DNA from 3 places in the Ureibacillus sp. MALMAid1270 genome. Region 2 is predicted to be linked to each of the others. Evidence: riboswitches for the same ligand, from Rfam matches in the RefSeq annotation. Region 2 holds a riboswitch; each other region holds the start of a gene.

Region 1 (5,589 bases), on a different contig from region 2:
TGGACACAATGAAACAGATGATCCAACTGTAACAAATCCATTAACTTACTTAATTGTTTCAAAACACCCAACAGTTCGTGCACTTTACGGTGAAAAACTTACAAGTGAAGGTGTTGTAACTTCCGATGAAGTGAAGAAACTTGATGCAGATGTTTATGCTCAAATGCAAGCTTCTTACGATCATGTGAAACAAGTTGGCGAAGAAAAAGGTCACTTTGAAATTTCAATGCCAGAAGAAGTTAAAACTGGATACCCAGCTGTAGATACATCAGTTCCAAAAGAAGATTTACTACAAATTAACAATGAATTATTAGCATGGCCAGAAACTTTCGAGCCACAAAACAAACTTGCTAAAATTCTTAAAAAACGCATAGAAGCTGTTGAGACTGGTAAAATCGATTGGGGGCATGCTGAAACGTTAGCATTTGCTGCTACATTACGTGACGGAAACCCAGTACGAATTACAGGTCAAGATGCAGAACGTGGAACATTCTCACAACGCCATCTAGTATTACATGATAAAACTACTGGTGCAGAATTCGTTCCTTTACACAACGTATCTGGTTCAAAAGCAACATTTGCAGTGCATAACTCACCATTAACTGAAACTGCAATTATTGGATTTGAATATGGTTACAATTTAGAACACAACAAAGCTTTAACAATTTGGGAAGGTCAATTCGGTGACTTCGCTAATATGGCTCAAGTGATGTTTGATAACTTTATTTCTTCATCACGTTCTAAATGGGGTCAAAAATCTGGATTAGTTATTCTTTTACCAACAGGTATGGAAGGTCAAGGTCCAGAACACTCTTCAGCACGTATTGAACGTTATTTACAATCATCTGCTGAAAATAACTGGATCGTTGCGAACTGTTCAAATGCTGGAAACTACTTCCACTTATTACGTCGTCAAGCAAAAATGTTAGGTACTGAAGCAGTGCGTCCATTAGTTGTGGGTACTCCAAAGTCACTTCTTCGTCATCCTTTAGCAGCAGCGACAATTGAAGACCTATCTGAAGGTAGCTTCCAAGAAGTAATTGAGCAACCAGGCTTAGGTAAAAACGTTAAAAAAGTTGAACGTATTCTAATTGGTTCTGGTCGAGTTACAATTGACTTAGCAGAACATGTAAATGATGGAGAAGGTTTCGACGATACACATATTTTACGTGTTGAACAACTATATCCATTCCCATCTGAAAAACTTTCTGAAATTATTTCAAGATACCCTAATGTAAAAGAAATTAGATGGGTACAAGAGGAACCTAAAAACCAAGGTCCTTGGAAATATGCATTAGAATATTTACTAGAAATTGCTGATGGTAAGAAATTAAAATACGTAGGACGTCCAGAAATGGCATCAACTTCTGAAGGTGATGCGGACTCTCACAAAGTAGCTCAAGCTAAAGTAATCCAAGATGCATTTGCAAAATAAATATTTGATTGATAGTCGTGTACTACTATTGATAGTAGTGAAAATGTATGTTTAAAAAACATACATGATATATAAAGGAGGATATGATTGTGGCTGAAATTAAAGTCCCTGAATTAGCAGAATCGATTACAGAAGGAACAATTGCCCAATGGGTTAAAAAAGTTGGAGATCGCGTTGAAAAAGGCGAATTCATCGTTGAACTAGAAACTGATAAAGTAAATGCTGAAATTATCTCAGAAGAAGCAGGGGTACTTACACAAGTTCTTGCAGCTGAAGGTGATACAGTATTAGTAGGTCAAGTAATTGCTGTTGTAGAAGCTGGAGAAGGTGCAGCACCAACACCACAAGCAGCTGAAGCTCCAAAAGCTGAAGCAGCACCAGCAGCTCCTGCAGCATCACAAGCACCTGCTATAACACCAGTTGTTGAAGTAACTTCAAATGACCGCGTAGTAGCTTCACCTGCTGCACGTAAATTAGCACGTGAAAAAGGTATTGACTTAAGTGCTATTTCACCAGTTGACCCACAAGGTCGCGTAAGAGTTCAAGACGTAGCAGCTCATGGAACTGCACCAGTAGCAGTAGCAGCAGCACCAGCAGCTCCAGTGGCTCCTGTTGCAACGACAAATGGTCCAGTTGTATTCACTCCAGCTGCTCAAACAGACCGTGTAACAATTGAAAAAATGAGCCGTCGTCGTCAAACGATTGCAAAACGTTTACTAGAAGTTAAACAATCTACTGCAATGTTAACAACGTTTAATGAAATCGACATGACTAACATTATGGCGTTACGTAAACGTAAACAAGAAGAATTCGTGAAAGCTAACGATATTAAATTAGGATTCATGTCATTCTTCACAAAAGCTGTAGTAGCAGCACTTAAAAAATACCCATATGTTAATGCTCAAATCGTTGGTGATGAAATTCACTTAAACAACTTCTTTGATATCGGTATCGCTGTTTCTACAGAAGAAGGATTAGTTGTTCCAGTTGTACGTGATGCTAATGCTAAAAACTTTGCTGAAATCGAAAAAGATATTGCAAACTTAGCTAAAAAAGCTCGCGATAAAAAATTAGGTTTAAATGACATGGCTGGTGGATCATTCACTATTACAAATGGTGGAGTATTCGGTTCATTAATGTCTACACCAATTATGAACGGTACTCAAGCCGGCATTCTAGGTATGCACTCTATTGTAAACCGTCCAGTTGCTGTTAACGGTGAAGTTCAAATCCGTCCAATGATGTACGTTGCATTATCTTATGACCACAGAATTATCGATGGTAAAGATTCAGTTGGATTCTTAAAAACAGTTAAAGAATTAATCGAAAATCCAGAAGATTTATTATTAAATTCATAATTTTGTTTTAGCTCTAGCAGATTTAATGATCTCGCTAGAGCTTTTCACTTTAGAACTTACTGAAAATTGTGTAATTATATCTATTGAGAATATTCAAACAATATACTATTCTGATATTTTAGATATTTATTTGATAACTTACCTATTGACATAATGTGTGCTCTGACGTAACATTTGATTATAACTAAATATTAACCTCACTTGTTTTCATGTGAGGTAGAGGCGCGATATTTATTAGTTTTTCATTGAGTTCGAGCAAACGATGACATGAAAAAGAAGGAGATATCGCCGAAGTGTAAAGTAAGCTCAATGCTTTATGCTGGGTCTGTAGTGAATAACTGCAGGACTGTCTCAAGTATAGTTTCCCAACGTACTTGAGTTGTGCTATCTCTAAACGGGAATAATTGAGGATTTGGGTATATTACATACACGCGACCTAGAATCTTCTAGGTCGTTTTTTCATATATACCTATAACCATTTAAAAAGGAGAGAAAGAATATGAAAAAAAATCTACTGTTAATGTTAACCACACTTTTTGCAATTCTAGTTTTAGCAGCTTGTGGTTCTGCTGATCAAGGTTCGACTGATGAAACATCTGAAGAGAAAGAAGTTTTTAAAGTTGGTTTAGAAGCTGCATATCCTCCGTTTAACTGGACTCAAAAAGATGATTCAAATGGGGCTGTAAAAATTGAAGGTTCTGACGAATATGCTGGTGGATACGACGTTGAAATTGCAAAACGTGTAGCTGAAGCATTAGGAAAAGAATTAGTTATTGTTAAAACAGATTGGGAAGGTTTAATCCCTGCATTACAAACAAATGTAATCGACGCTGTTATTGCTGGTATGAGTCCAACTGATGAACGTAAGCAAGCAATCGATTTTTCTGATAACTACTACTTAAGTGAATTTGTAATCGTAACAAAAGCAGATGGTAAATATGCAAACGCAAAAACATTAGCTGATTTTGCTGGTGCTAAAGTTACTTCTCAAATGGGTACAACAAATTATAATGTAATTGACCAAATTCCAAATGTACAAAAAGAAGTTGCAATGAACAACTTTACAGAAATGCGCGTTGCATTAGACACTGGTGTAATTGACGCTTATGTTGCTGAAAGACCAGAAGCGATTTCATCAACTGCTGCAAATTCTAAATTTGTATTTATTGAATTAGAAGATGGTTTTGAAATTAGCGAAGCAGATGCTGCTGTTGCAATTGGTCTTCGTAAAGGTGAAACAAATATCGAAAAAATTAATGCTGCATTAGCTGAAATTTCTGAAGAAGAAAGACAACAACTAATGGATGCTGCTATTCAAAACCAACCAGCAGAATAATTTATACTTAAATTATTTGTAGTCTATAGACACTGACTATTTTTTATAGTCAGTGTCCACTTTAATACAACAGTATGTTGTAAGGAGGATATTTATGAGTTTTGAGTCTATACTCTCAATTTTAGAGCATAATTGGCCAGGTTATTTAAAAGGTGCATATATTACATTGTTAATTGCAATCTTTAGTACAATTATTGGTGCTCTCATCGGACTATTTATTGGAGTCATGCATACGATACCATTACGTAAAAAATCCTTTAAATCATTTTTACTAAAAATCGTTAACTTTGTTTTATCGGTTTATGTAGAAATATTCCGTGGTACACCAATGATTGTACAAGCGATGGTTGTATTCTATGGAATTGCTGCATACGGATTTGTTATGGATCGCTTTGTAGCTGCTATTTTAGTAGTTTCATTAAATACTGGTGCATATATGGCTGAATATGTGCGTGGTGGTATTGTTTCGATTGACAAAGGTCAATATGAAGCTGCTGAGACAATTGGTATGAGTCATTTCCAAACAATGGTTCATGTTATATTGCCACAGGTAATAAGAAATATTTTACCTGCTACAGGGAACCAATTAATTATGAACATTAAAGACTCTGCTGTATTAAGTGTAATTAGTGTAACGGAATTATTCTTTGTTACTCAAACAATTGCAAGTATTAACTACAAAACAGCAGAAACTTATTTAATTGCCTGTGTGATTTATTTAATTATGACAATTGCTGCTTCACAATTATTACGTTTATTTGAAAAGAAATTAGATGGTCCAAAAGACTACAATTTCCAACCAGATAAAAGGGTCGCGTAAGGGGGAATTATGAATGGAAAAAGTCATAGATATTAAACACTTAAACAAATCATTTGGAAACCATGAAGTATTACGCGATGTAAATTTTTCAGTTGCTAAAGGAGAAGTAGTTTGCTTAATCGGATCATCTGGTTCTGGTAAATCCACTCTATTACGCTGTATAAATTTACTAGAAACTCCTTCTGGTGGGGAAATTATTTATAAAGGTGAAAACATATTAGACAAAAATCATGATATTAGAAAATACCGTACTCATTTAGGTATGGTGTTCCAAAATTTCAATTTGTTTAATAATCATAATGTGTTAAAAAACTGTGTTGTAGGACAACAAAAGGTATTAAAACGTTCTAAAGCAGACGCAGAACGTAATGCATTAAAATATTTAAAATTAGTAGGTATGGACAAATATACGAATGCAAAGCCAAGTCAATTATCAGGTGGTCAAAAACAACGTGTTGCTATTGCACGTGCACTAGCGATGGACCCTGATGTAATGTTATTCGATGAACCTACATCTGCGTTAGATCCTGAAATGGTTGGCGAGGTACTAAAAGTAATGCGTCAACTAGCTGAAGAAGGGAATACGATGTTAATCGTAACCCACGAAATGGAATTCGCAAAAGAAGTTTCAGATCGAATT
Region 2 (5,589 bases):
TAACTCTTTCTGTACCTTTTCTTGTGAATACTGCGTTTTGAATCGCGATTTCATCAGAGCCACTGTGAATGCGGCCACCACTATCTGAATACTCTCCCTCTGAATTTTCACGAACAACAGTGATGTCGAAGTTTTGAGGGTTTTTCAAAGGTGATTCTAAGCCAGCTAGAAGTTTAGCGGGACGTACATTTATCGATTGTTTCATTCCTCTGCGGATTTTAATTAGTAACCCCCAAAGTGAAATATGGTCTGGTACAAGGTCGGGCATTCCGACTGCGCCAAGAAAGATTTGATCATATTGTTTTAATGTATCAATACCGTCTTCTGGCATCATGACCCCGTGTTCTAAATAGTAATCACAACCCCAAGGAAAATAAGTCCATTCAAATTTAAAACGACCATCAAGTTCAGCGATTTTGTCTAATACTTCAATGGCAGCAGGAACAACTTCTTTTCCTATGCCATCTCCAGGAATAACTGCGATTTTATATGTATTCATAAGTGACACCCCTATTGTCAAAATTATCTTTCAACTAATTATCTACTAATTCTTATAAACATGGAACAAAAAAATAAGAGTGGGGCTAACTGACCCACACTCTTACTGAATCTATTAAGACAAAACTTCATTTTGTAAGTGGTTATCTAAAACTCTTTGTAATGAAACTAGCTGTTCATTATTTAATGGTGTCATTGGAAGTCGAACACCACCAACAGGAATACCATTTAAATTTAGAGCCGCTTTTACAGAAGTTGGGTTAGGTGTAGCGAATAAAATTTTCATCACTGGAAGAAGTCGACGATGATCACGAGCCGCTTCTTGGAAGTTACCAAGTTGGAATTTTTTAACCATTGCTTGCATTTCATTTCCAATGATATGAGATGCCACTGAAATAACGCCAGTTCCCCCAATTGATAACACAGGGATTGTTAGCCCATCATCTCCACTGTATAGTGAAAATCCATCTCGAGTTCTTTCAATCATTTCAGACATAGCACTTAAATCGCCACTTGCTTCTTTAATAGCAACAATATTTTTAATTTTAGAAAGCTCAACTACTGTATCAACAGATAAATTTACAACGCTTCTACCAGGAATATTGTAAAGGATAATTGGTAAAGTCGTTTCAGCAGCAATTGCTTTAAAGTGTTCGTACATTCCTTCTTGAGAAGGTTTGTTATAGTATGGTGTAACAAGCATAATGCCATCAACACCAGCATTTTCAGCTTGTTTTGTTAGTTCAATTGAAGCTCTTGTATTATATGAGCCTGTACCTGCAATGACAGGAATTCTTCCATCTACTACTTTTACTGCAAATCTAAATAATTGAATTTTTTCTTCATCAGATAACGTTGGTGATTCACCAGTAGTACCCGATACAACTAATCCGTCAGTACCGTTTGCAATTAAATAGTTAATTAAGTTTTCAGTTGCTTGCCAATCAATTTCACCTTGTTGGTCAAAAGGAGTTACCATTGCCGTTAAAATATTTCCGAAATTCATTCTTCTCCACATCCTTAACTTTTTATTAAAAAAAAATAGAGGGAGAAGGGCGTTAAAATAAACGCAAAAAAGCAACAACGAAGGGTCGTTGTTGCTTAGAAATAGACTTCATTTCTTCGCGTAAGATAGCCCTCCACATAGTTTCCTATATGACAATCCTGCACTTATTCAATGCAGAACCAGCTTCAAGACCAATGAGAGTTCTTGAAACTTCGGCAAATTCCCCTTTCCACAGTTATCATCGGATCTCATCATCCTCAAAAAGTGTACTAATGGTTTTTGCGCCTCTATCCTTACTTCAAATTTTTTGAAATAAGTATGTATTAAATTTAATTATTAAAATAATACATCGATTCTCCATGAAAAGCAATAGCCTAAACAAAATTTTTAGAAAATTATCAACGATAATATAGAACAGTTAAATTTGCAAAATTAATTTATTTTATTAATTAAAAGTAAATTTTATGCATATAGGATAACTATAGAAATGAATATTGGGTTTGATTTGTACTAGTAGAACTACATCTATCGAATGCGAGGGATTAAATGAAACATAAAATAACTTTAAAAATCCTTTGTTACGCATTATTAGGAGTGATCGTCGCAGGCTGCTATCTTTATTTTCAAATTAACCCTGCGGTATTAATACGTACTGAAATTACTCCTATCGATGAAGAAACATATAAATAATTAATATTATATGATAAAGAAAAATACTCGGATAAAAGTAAGTTTCAAGAAATATCTTTTTCATTAAAAGTAAATTATCCAAGAGAGATTCAAAACCTAGAAGTAGAGATTCCCGAATATATTACTGAATTGCTCGGAAGCGATTTATATTTAGGGGCAAAATATAAGGAATATAATGATGAAAAAAGTGCTCAATTTGTTCATGAAGCTGAAATTATTTTATATACAGGGGAAGTAAGTAAAGAAGAAATCAAAAGTATGTTAGATAGCGGAAAAGTACAATTAGGCTGGGATTATAAAGGAGAACGAGTTTTCCAAATATATAATATTGGTGATACCGTTGTTTTTATTAAATAAAAATGGCCCGAAATCTCTGTGGATTTTGGGCTTTTATCATTTTGAAGGTATTTATGTATTTAATCATTTGTTAGTTCTTTTTTACCTTAACAAAATATCGAACAGTAGAAGCAAATAAGAAAAGAAGAATACCTGTAATGATTATATATTGAAAGTTTAACAACAGTAATTGCCAACCATTTTTGAAGGCAAATAACAGGTCGATGACAATTACATGAACAATTAATATTAGGAGTAGTTTATTAAATTTAGAATCATGTCTAGTAACAATTGATTTAACCATTTGCCATAACAATACTAGTAAAATGGAAATTCCCGTGAAGAGTAAAAGGGTAGGTAATAGTAAATTCCATAAAAAACTAATTTGATCACTTCCGTCGAAAACAAGGTCTACTAATGAAGTGCCTGACTCAATTTCTTTCATTACTGACCCTGATAACCATCTAGATAATAAAAACACTAAAAATGTTAATGCTAGTCCAATTGAATAAAGGACTAAATCATAACTATCATGTGATTTTTTTGCCACAAAGATACTCCTCTCTAATAACAATAAATAATAGTAATTAAATGTATGATTATAAGAGTAGAATTAAAACGTACAAGCTGTGGGTCATATAAAAAAGTTTTAAAAGCTTCTTAAAAATAGTTACCTCTATATTTCCATAGCGATAGCAAGTTTCTGGTAAATTGCGAACTATTTCAAGACAATTGGAAATTATTTATACAATTTTAAAAAATAAGGTATACAATATTAAATAATCGTTCATTACGATATCGAAAACTACTTAGTTAGATTCTAAATAATAAATAGATGATATGGATTGTATTAGAGGAGGAAATCAGTTATGTATCAATTCGCAGACCGAATGGGACAAGTTTCAGCTAGCGCTATTCGCGAAATTTTTAAAGCATTAGCAGATCCTGAAATTATTTCTTTTGGAGGCGGAAGTCCAGCAAATGAATCATTTCCAATTGAAGTGATTAAAGAAATTACAGATCAAGCATTAACAGAAAAGGGTCCGAAAATTTTACAATATGGTATTACAGAAGGATGGCCAGCTTTAAGACAAGCATATGTTGATCATATTGCTAAACCAAAAGGAATTAATGCGACAGTTGATAATGTCATTGTGACTACAGGTGCTTCTCAAGGAATTCAATTATTAGCTGATGTATTTCTAAATCCTGGTGATGTTGTATTAGTTGAATCTCCAACATTTTTAGGTGTCTTCTCAGTGTTTAATAAATACTTTGTAAAATGTATTCCTGTTTCTATGGATGAAAAGGGCATAATTGTTGAAGATTTAGAGGCGAAAATTAAAGAGCATAATCCAAAAATGCTTTATACAATTCCAACGTTCCAAAATCCAACTGGTAGAACATTACCTGTGGATAGACGTCAAAAAGTTGCAGAGCTTGCGAGTGAACATAATTTTATCGTATTAGAGGATGATCCTTATTGTGATTTAAGATTTAAAGGAGAAACAGTTCCAAATATTAAAACGTTTGATAAAACTGGAAATGTTGTTTTACTAAATAGTTTTGCAAAAATTATTTCTCCAGGATTACGTGTTGGTACTGTTTTAGCTGAACCGGAGATTATTCAGAAGTTAACGGTTGCAAAACAAGGTGCTGATACACATACGTCTAATTTGTCACAAGAAATTTGCGCGGAATTTTTAAATCGTGGACTATTACCAGGGCATCTCGAAAAAATTCGCCCAATTTATGAAGTGCGTTTAAAAACAATGTTAAATGCGATTCAAAAATATTTCCCTGAAGGTACGAAATATACAGAACCTGAAGGTGGGTTATTTATTTGGGTTGAACTACCGGGTAAACCAGATGTTTTGGAACTATTTAAGAAAGCTGTTAATGATTATAAAGTAGCTTTCGTACCTGGAATTCATTTTTGTAAAAACCCAGACGATGGGATTCGTCATTTGCGTTTAAACCTCTCTTCTAGTTCACCAGACCAAATTGAAGAAGGAATGAAACGACTAGGGGAACTTTTTTCTGAAATTTAGTTTGGAATTTTATTAACTTAAAAATTGCCATTAAAGATTAATTACATTCAAATTTCTTTGAAAACTATTAATACAGATGAAAAATGGATAGTTTAAAATCCATAACAATAATAAATATTTTACAATGTATTAAAAAAGCCTCCTGGTGCATTCTAAATGACACAAGGAGGTGAAAGAAATGGCTTCTAACAACGGCAGTTCAAATAAGTTAGTATTCCCTGGGGCGCAAGCAGCAGTGGATCAAATGAAATATGAAATTGCACAAGAGTTTGGTGTTCAGTTATCGGCAGATAATTCTTCACGCGCTAATGGTTCAGTAGGTGGAGAGATTACCAAACGCCTTGTGCAAATGGCTGAAGCACAATTAAGAGGTAGAACTCCTAGCGAATAAAAAGATATATTTAGAAAGGTTGATTCTTATTGGAATCAGCCTTTTATTATTCAAAATTATTACAATCTCTTCGTTCGATAAAGTTATGGCCATCTTATAGCGAACATATTCACATTCTTTGGAAATAATTTTTTCGTATAACATTTTGTTAACTGGAGCTTCTAATCCGTGTTTTTCTGCATATTTTAGAACGGTTCCTAAAAAAAGTTCTACCTCACTGAAACGTTTTGCTTCAATATCTTGTGCCATGTTCGTATCAACTTCATATAAAAGTTTGATAAGTTGCCACCTTCCATAAAAATGTATATATGAAAGGATAACATAATAAAGGTGCTAGTCACCTACACATTTCAGAAATGATTCTAAATTGTGGGGCAACTAGCACCTGTTTTGTATATTTCTATTTGTTTAAGATGAATGATAAAGCAGTTGCAAATCTGTATTTTCTATTTGTTGTTTTTAACATTTTCATTAGCTCGTCCCGGTCAATTAGCTTAATATTTTTATTTTTAGCAAACTTTTTGGCAGACGATGTGTAATATTGATTCGTAATAACAATTGCACCGTTTGCGCTGTATTGTCTAACTATTCCTACAACATCGTGAAGTACTTTTGTG
Region 3 (5,589 bases), on a different contig from region 2:
TTAATAAATCTAACTTAAGCCATACTATCTCAAGGTAGTATGGCTTTTACTATTTTGTTGTTAAAAGAAATTAATTTTAAGTTAATTAAATGTAAATTTTTTAATGTTATTTCAGTTCACTTTACTACCCCTCTTTTTTTACGCGTGCTATACTACATTAAGATGTTAGATTTAAGGAGGTTATGAAAATGGCAATAGTTCATGTAACAGATCAAAACTTTAACGAAGAAATCGCTAACGGCGTTGTGTTAGTAGACTTTTGGGCTACTTGGTGTGGGCCATGTAAAATGATCGCACCTGTATTAGAAGAAATCGATGCTGAAATTGGTGATCAAGTTAAAATCGCTAAATTAGATGTTGATAACAACCAAGCAACTGCTGCAGAATATCAAGTAATGTCTATTCCAACTTTACTTTTATTTAAAGATGGTCAACAAGTTGCGAAAACTGTTGGTTTCCAACCAAAAGAAGCTTTACTGGAATTCATCAACAACAATAAATAATTTGTTCAAATTAAACCGAGTGCTTTGTACTCGGTTTTTTTATTTTCTATGTTTTTTACGAACTTTCTTAAAACCATTTGGTCCAAAAGAGAAAATAAATGATATTTCCTCGCATTTCATATGATAAACAACTTATAATATTGTAAAACAAACTCTTTTAGGTGATAACGAATGAATGAAAACATTCAAAATAAATTAGCCATTTTGCCTGATGAACCTGGCTGTTACATAATGAAAGATCGACAAGGTACCATCATATATGTTGGAAAGGCAAAAATATTAAAAAATCGTGTCCGTTCCTATTTCACAGGTTCCCACGATGGTAAAACTCAACGTCTAGTGAGCGAAATTGAAGACTTTGAATATATCGTCACATCAAGTGATTTAGAGGCATTAATTTTAGAATTGAATTTAATCAAACTTCATGATCCGAAATATAATGTGATGTTAAAGGACGATAAAACCTATCCTTACATAAAAATTACAAACGAAAAATATCCCCGTGTCCTCATCACTCGTAAAGTAAAAAAAGATAAGGCAAAGTACTTTGGACCATATCCAAATGCAGGTGCTGCAAATGAAACAAGAAAACTTTTAGATCGAATATATCCTTATCGGAAGTGTAATAATTTGCCGGATCGTGTCTGTCTTTATTATCACCTTGGTCAATGTTTGGCTCCTTGCGTGAAAGAAATCGACACAAAAGTGTTTGACGAAATGACAGAGGAAATCTCCAAATTTCTTCATGGTGGGTATGAAGAAGTAAAAGAAAATCTTGAAAAGAAAATGATTGAAGCAGCTGAAAAATTGGAATTTGAACGTGCAAAAGAATACCGTGATCAAATTCAACATATTGAAACCGTTATGCAAAAGCAGAAAATGGTAACAGGGGATCTATCTAATCGGGACGTGTTCGGTTATGCGGTAGAGAAAGGTTGGATGTGTGTACAAGTCTTTTTTGTTCGCCAAGGAAAGCTAATTGAACGAGATGTTTCAACATTTCCTATCTATCGTGACCCTGAAGAAGAATTCCTTACATTTATTGGTCGATTTTATGATATACCAGAACATATAAAACCAAAGGAAGTTTTTATTCCTTCAACAATTGAGCAATCCATCTTAGAAAAATTACTAGAAATAAAAGTAATTACTCCAAAACGTGGATCGAAAAAAGAACTTGTAGATTTAGCAATGAAAAATGCAAAAATTGCTTTAAGTGAGAAATTCCAATTGATTGAAAGACAGGAAGAAAGAACAATTGGCGCATGTGAGGAATTAGGTAATGCGATGAATATTGCAGCACCGTTAAGAATAGAGGCTTTTGATAATAGTCATATGCATGGAACAGATGCTGTTTCAGCTATGGTTGTCTTTATTGATGGAAAGCCAGCAAAAAAAGAATATCGTAAGTATAAACTTCGAGAAACAGCTGCCCATGATGACTATGGCGCAATGCAAGAAGTAATTCGACGACGCTATACTCGAGTTTTAAAAGAAAACTTACCATTACCAGATTTAATCATTATTGATGGTGGGAAAGGGCAAATGGAAGTTGCCCGTGAAGTTATTGAAGATGAATTAGGTTTATTTATACCGATTGCAGGACTTGCAAAAGATGAAAAACATAATACATCTCAACTACTGTATGGAGAACCGCCAGTTCCAGTCGATATGAAACGTACAAGTGACGGGTTCTATTTATTGCAAAGAATTCAAGATGAAGTTCACCGTTTTGCGATAACATTTCTACGACAACAACATCAAACGAATGCGATTCAATCAGTTCTTGATGAAATCGAAGGAATTGGTCCAAAACGAAAACAGCAACTTTTAAAGTCATTTGGTTCTGTTAAGAAAATTCGTGAAGCTTCAATTGAGGAATTAAAAAATGCAAAAATACCTACAAAGCTAGCTGAATCAATCTACAACCATTTTAATAAAGACAACACATTGTCAACCGATTAATTGTATGATATTGTAAAACAAACTATGAATATCGCAGCAAAGATAGAGGTGCAGTTACCAATAGTATCTAGCATGAGGAGAACAATTCTGATGAATGTTAGTGAAAGGGGTACCTGCCGAAGCAGTTAATTGATTGTTCCAATTTTTTGCTGGTGGTGCATTTAAGAGATGTATCGCTGTCAAAATCTAATGTTTGTCTAGATTTTGGAGAGCTATCTCATAAGTTACTTTTTTCAATTAGTATAATTTGAGGCAGCTTTTAAGGGTTTTCCGAGAAAGCTGTCTTTTTTATCGAGATTTAGATTTGAAGGAGGATTGGACATGACTAAACTTGTGATTAAATTAGATGAACAAACCTTTGCATCATCTGATCGAATTGAACAAATCACAAATAAAATTATTCAAGAAAAAGAAAGTGGATATGATGTTGTTATAGTTGCGCCATTTATTAATTTAATAGACGAGAAAGTAAAACAATATGCCTACACTTTATCAGAACAACCCACTAAACGTGAGTTAGACTCCATTCGATCTACTAATACTCAAATTGCTAGTAGTTTACTTGCGATCGCTATGAATGCACGTGGATATAAAGCAGTTTCTCTAACAGGTTGTCAAGCAGGAATTGAAACGTTCTCAACGAAACGAAATGTTTTAATAGACCGAATTGAAAACGAATGTTTAAAAAATTATTTAAGTAAAGACATCATTCCGATTATTGCAGGTGCTCAAGGAAAAGATGCTGTAAATAATATTACTCTTCTTGGGGAAGGTGGCCCGGAAACTACTGCCGTTGCAGTTGCAGTTGCGATTGATGCCGAACGAGTTGATATTTACACAAATGCAACTGGAGTATTTACTGCTGATCCAAAAATTGTGAAAACAGCCAAACAAATTAAACAATTATCTTATGATGAATTGTTGGAATTATCATTACTAGGTTCAAAGATCATACATCCACGTGCTGTAGAATTAGCAAAAAAATATAATATGTCACTTGTGGTTTGCTCAAGTACAGAAAATATACCAGGTACAGTAATTAAGGGAGAGGTAGACATGGAGAGAAATTTAATTGTTCGTGGTGTTGCATATGAAACGGATATTATTCGATTAACAGTAGGATATGAATCTTATGAACAAGCATCACTTGCGAATTTGTTTACAACTTTAGCAGATAACCAAATCAACGTTGACATTATTGTACAGGCAGTCATTGATGGTGTGAACCCAACTGTTTCTTTCTCAATTGAGAAAGAAGTATTTGCTGAAGCGGTAAAAGTACTTGAGTCAAGTAAACGATCACTTGGATTTAGTTTTGCTGATTTTGAAGTTGGTTTAGCAAAGGTGTCCATTGTTGGCTCGGGGATGGTTTCCAATCCTGGTGTGGCTGCACGCATGTTCGATCGATTAAGAAGTGAAAACATTCCGGTAAAAATGGTAAGTACTTCTGAAATCAAAGTTTCTGTAGTTGTCCCACAAGATGATATGGTTCGTGCTGCAAATGCATTACACGATGAATTTAATCTAGTAGAAGAAATCGTATAATTTACTCCATTAAAAAAGGCAGATCCTCATTAACTAAGGATCTGCCACTTTTTATTCGATTTTTTCTTTTACATCCCATTTTACAGTGAATTGAATGACATTGCTTTTTTCTTTTTTCTCATCATAACATTCTGTTAAAAAGCCTTTAAATATTTGTATTTGCTCCGCAATAAAACCAGCTTCAAGGCGGAATTTTCGTTTCTCAATATTTAATAAGTCTGGTTCATTCGTAAGATTGAAGATATAACCATCTTTCAACTCTTTTTCTAAAGAAAGTACTCCCCACCCGGTATCCTCGAAAAATGAAATAATTAACTGCAAATCACTGCACGGAAATTTACGAGCAAGGTCTTTCCCAACCCAATAAAGAACATCTTCTTCATGTTTTCCTAAAATGGTAGGTAGTGCGTAATCTCTTAAAATTTCATAACCAAATGCTGGTACTTGTTTTTGATGGGATGTCATATAGAAAATTACCTCTTTTCTGTAAGAAAATTAATATTAATTAGATTTTATGCAAAAAATGAGAATGTTTGTAAGAAGAGTCATGTCTAAATTATGTATAAAAAATCTCAAGTTGCCTTGACGGTCATCGAGGTTGGGAGTACAATGGACATGTCATAATATTGTAACATGATAAGATATGCAGTCAATATTAAGCGGTTTCAAAATTGCGTATATCTTAATGTTGACTTAATATTTTAAATGTACTTGAGGGGGGTAATAATCTTGTCGAAGAATCATGAGTTTTATTGGCGCCGCTTACATTCACTATTAGGAGTTATTCCAGTAGGATTGTTCTTGTTGGTGCACTTTTCTATCAACTTCACTGCTACTCAAGGAGTAGAAGCCTACAATAATGCTGCTGGTATGATGGAATTAATTCCACATTGGCTATTGTTAATTGTTGAGTGGGTAGTAATTTACATACCATTATTATTCCATGGATTGTACGGTGTGTATATTGCGTTTACTGCAACAAACAATCTACAGCGCTTTGGCACATTCCGTAACTGGATGTTTGTATTACAACGTTTCTCTGGTGTATTCCTAGTTGTATTCATTGCATGGCACATTTTCCAAACTCGTATTCAAAAAGCGCTTGGAGATGAAGTGAACTTTGATATGATGGCTGAAATCGTTGCAAATCCATTAATGTTAGCATTCTACATTGTTGGTATTTTAGCTGCAACATTCCATTTATCAAATGGTATTTGGTCATTCTTAGTGAGCTGGGGTATTACACAATCTCCAAAATCACAAAAAGTTGCTACTTATGTAACAATGGCGTTCTTCGTAGTATTCAGTGTTGCTTTCGTAGCCGCTATTCTAGCGTTTGTGTAATAAGTTTGGTATGACATCCAATAGTAAAATTTGAGGAGTGAGGAATAATCATGGCGAAAAGTAAAATAATCGTCGTAGGTGGCGGATTAGCAGGGTTAATGGCAACTGTAAAAGCTGCTGAAGAAGGCACTGAAGTAGAATTATTCTCATTAGTTCCCGTTAAACGTTCACACTCTGTTTGTGCTCAAGGCGGAATTAATGGTGCGGTTAATACAAAAGGTGAAGGGGATTC

The links. Region 2 has a riboswitch for lysine ahead of dapA (4-hydroxy-tetrahydrodipicolinate synthase). Riboswitches for the same ligand answer to the same signal wherever they lie in the genome.
Positions count from the first base shown of each region.
Region 1: another riboswitch for lysine. It lies ahead of ACOQFO_RS10370 (transporter substrate-binding domain-containing protein); the one in region 2 lies ahead of dapA (4-hydroxy-tetrahydrodipicolinate synthase).
Region 3: another riboswitch for lysine. It lies ahead of ACOQFO_RS08215 (aspartate kinase); the one in region 2 lies ahead of dapA (4-hydroxy-tetrahydrodipicolinate synthase).

Region 1 is NZ_JBMIRP010000078.1:91,799-97,387, reverse strand. It holds gene ACOQFO_RS10380 (2-oxoglutarate dehydrogenase E1 component) at 1-1,435, shown strand, start outside; gene odhB (2-oxoglutarate dehydrogenase complex dihydrolipoyllysine-residue succinyltransferase) at 1,525-2,793, shown strand; lysine riboswitch at 3,003-3,188, shown strand; gene ACOQFO_RS10370 (transporter substrate-binding domain-containing protein) at 3,293-4,129, shown strand; gene ACOQFO_RS10365 (amino acid ABC transporter permease) at 4,224-4,949, shown strand; gene ACOQFO_RS10360 (amino acid ABC transporter ATP-binding protein) at 4,963-5,589, shown strand, end outside.
Region 2 is NZ_JBMIRP010000026.1:20,609-26,197, reverse strand. It holds gene ACOQFO_RS02470 (tartrate dehydrogenase) at 1-499, opposite strand, end outside; gene dapA (4-hydroxy-tetrahydrodipicolinate synthase) at 614-1,504, opposite strand; lysine riboswitch at 1,623-1,802, opposite strand; gene ACOQFO_RS02460 (hypothetical protein) at 2,051-2,194, shown strand; gene ACOQFO_RS02455 (hypothetical protein) at 2,324-2,551, shown strand; gene ACOQFO_RS02450 (hypothetical protein) at 2,622-3,080, opposite strand; gene ACOQFO_RS02445 (PLP-dependent aminotransferase family protein) at 3,400-4,581, shown strand; gene ACOQFO_RS02440 (alpha/beta-type small acid-soluble spore protein) at 4,760-4,972, shown strand; gene ACOQFO_RS02435 (ketopantoate reductase family protein) at 4,946-5,251, opposite strand; gene ACOQFO_RS02430 (restriction endonuclease) at 5,373-5,589, opposite strand, start outside.
Region 3 is NZ_JBMIRP010000061.1:11,108-16,696, reverse strand. It holds gene ACOQFO_RS08230 (electron transfer flavoprotein subunit alpha/FixB family protein) at 1-4, shown strand, start outside; gene trxA (thioredoxin) at 183-503, shown strand; gene uvrC (excinuclease ABC subunit UvrC) at 675-2,468, shown strand; lysine riboswitch at 2,504-2,691, shown strand; gene ACOQFO_RS08215 (aspartate kinase) at 2,790-4,013, shown strand; gene ACOQFO_RS08210 (YslB family protein) at 4,065-4,478, opposite strand; gene ACOQFO_RS08205 (succinate dehydrogenase cytochrome b558 subunit) at 4,743-5,357, shown strand; gene sdhA (succinate dehydrogenase flavoprotein subunit) at 5,408-5,589, shown strand, end outside.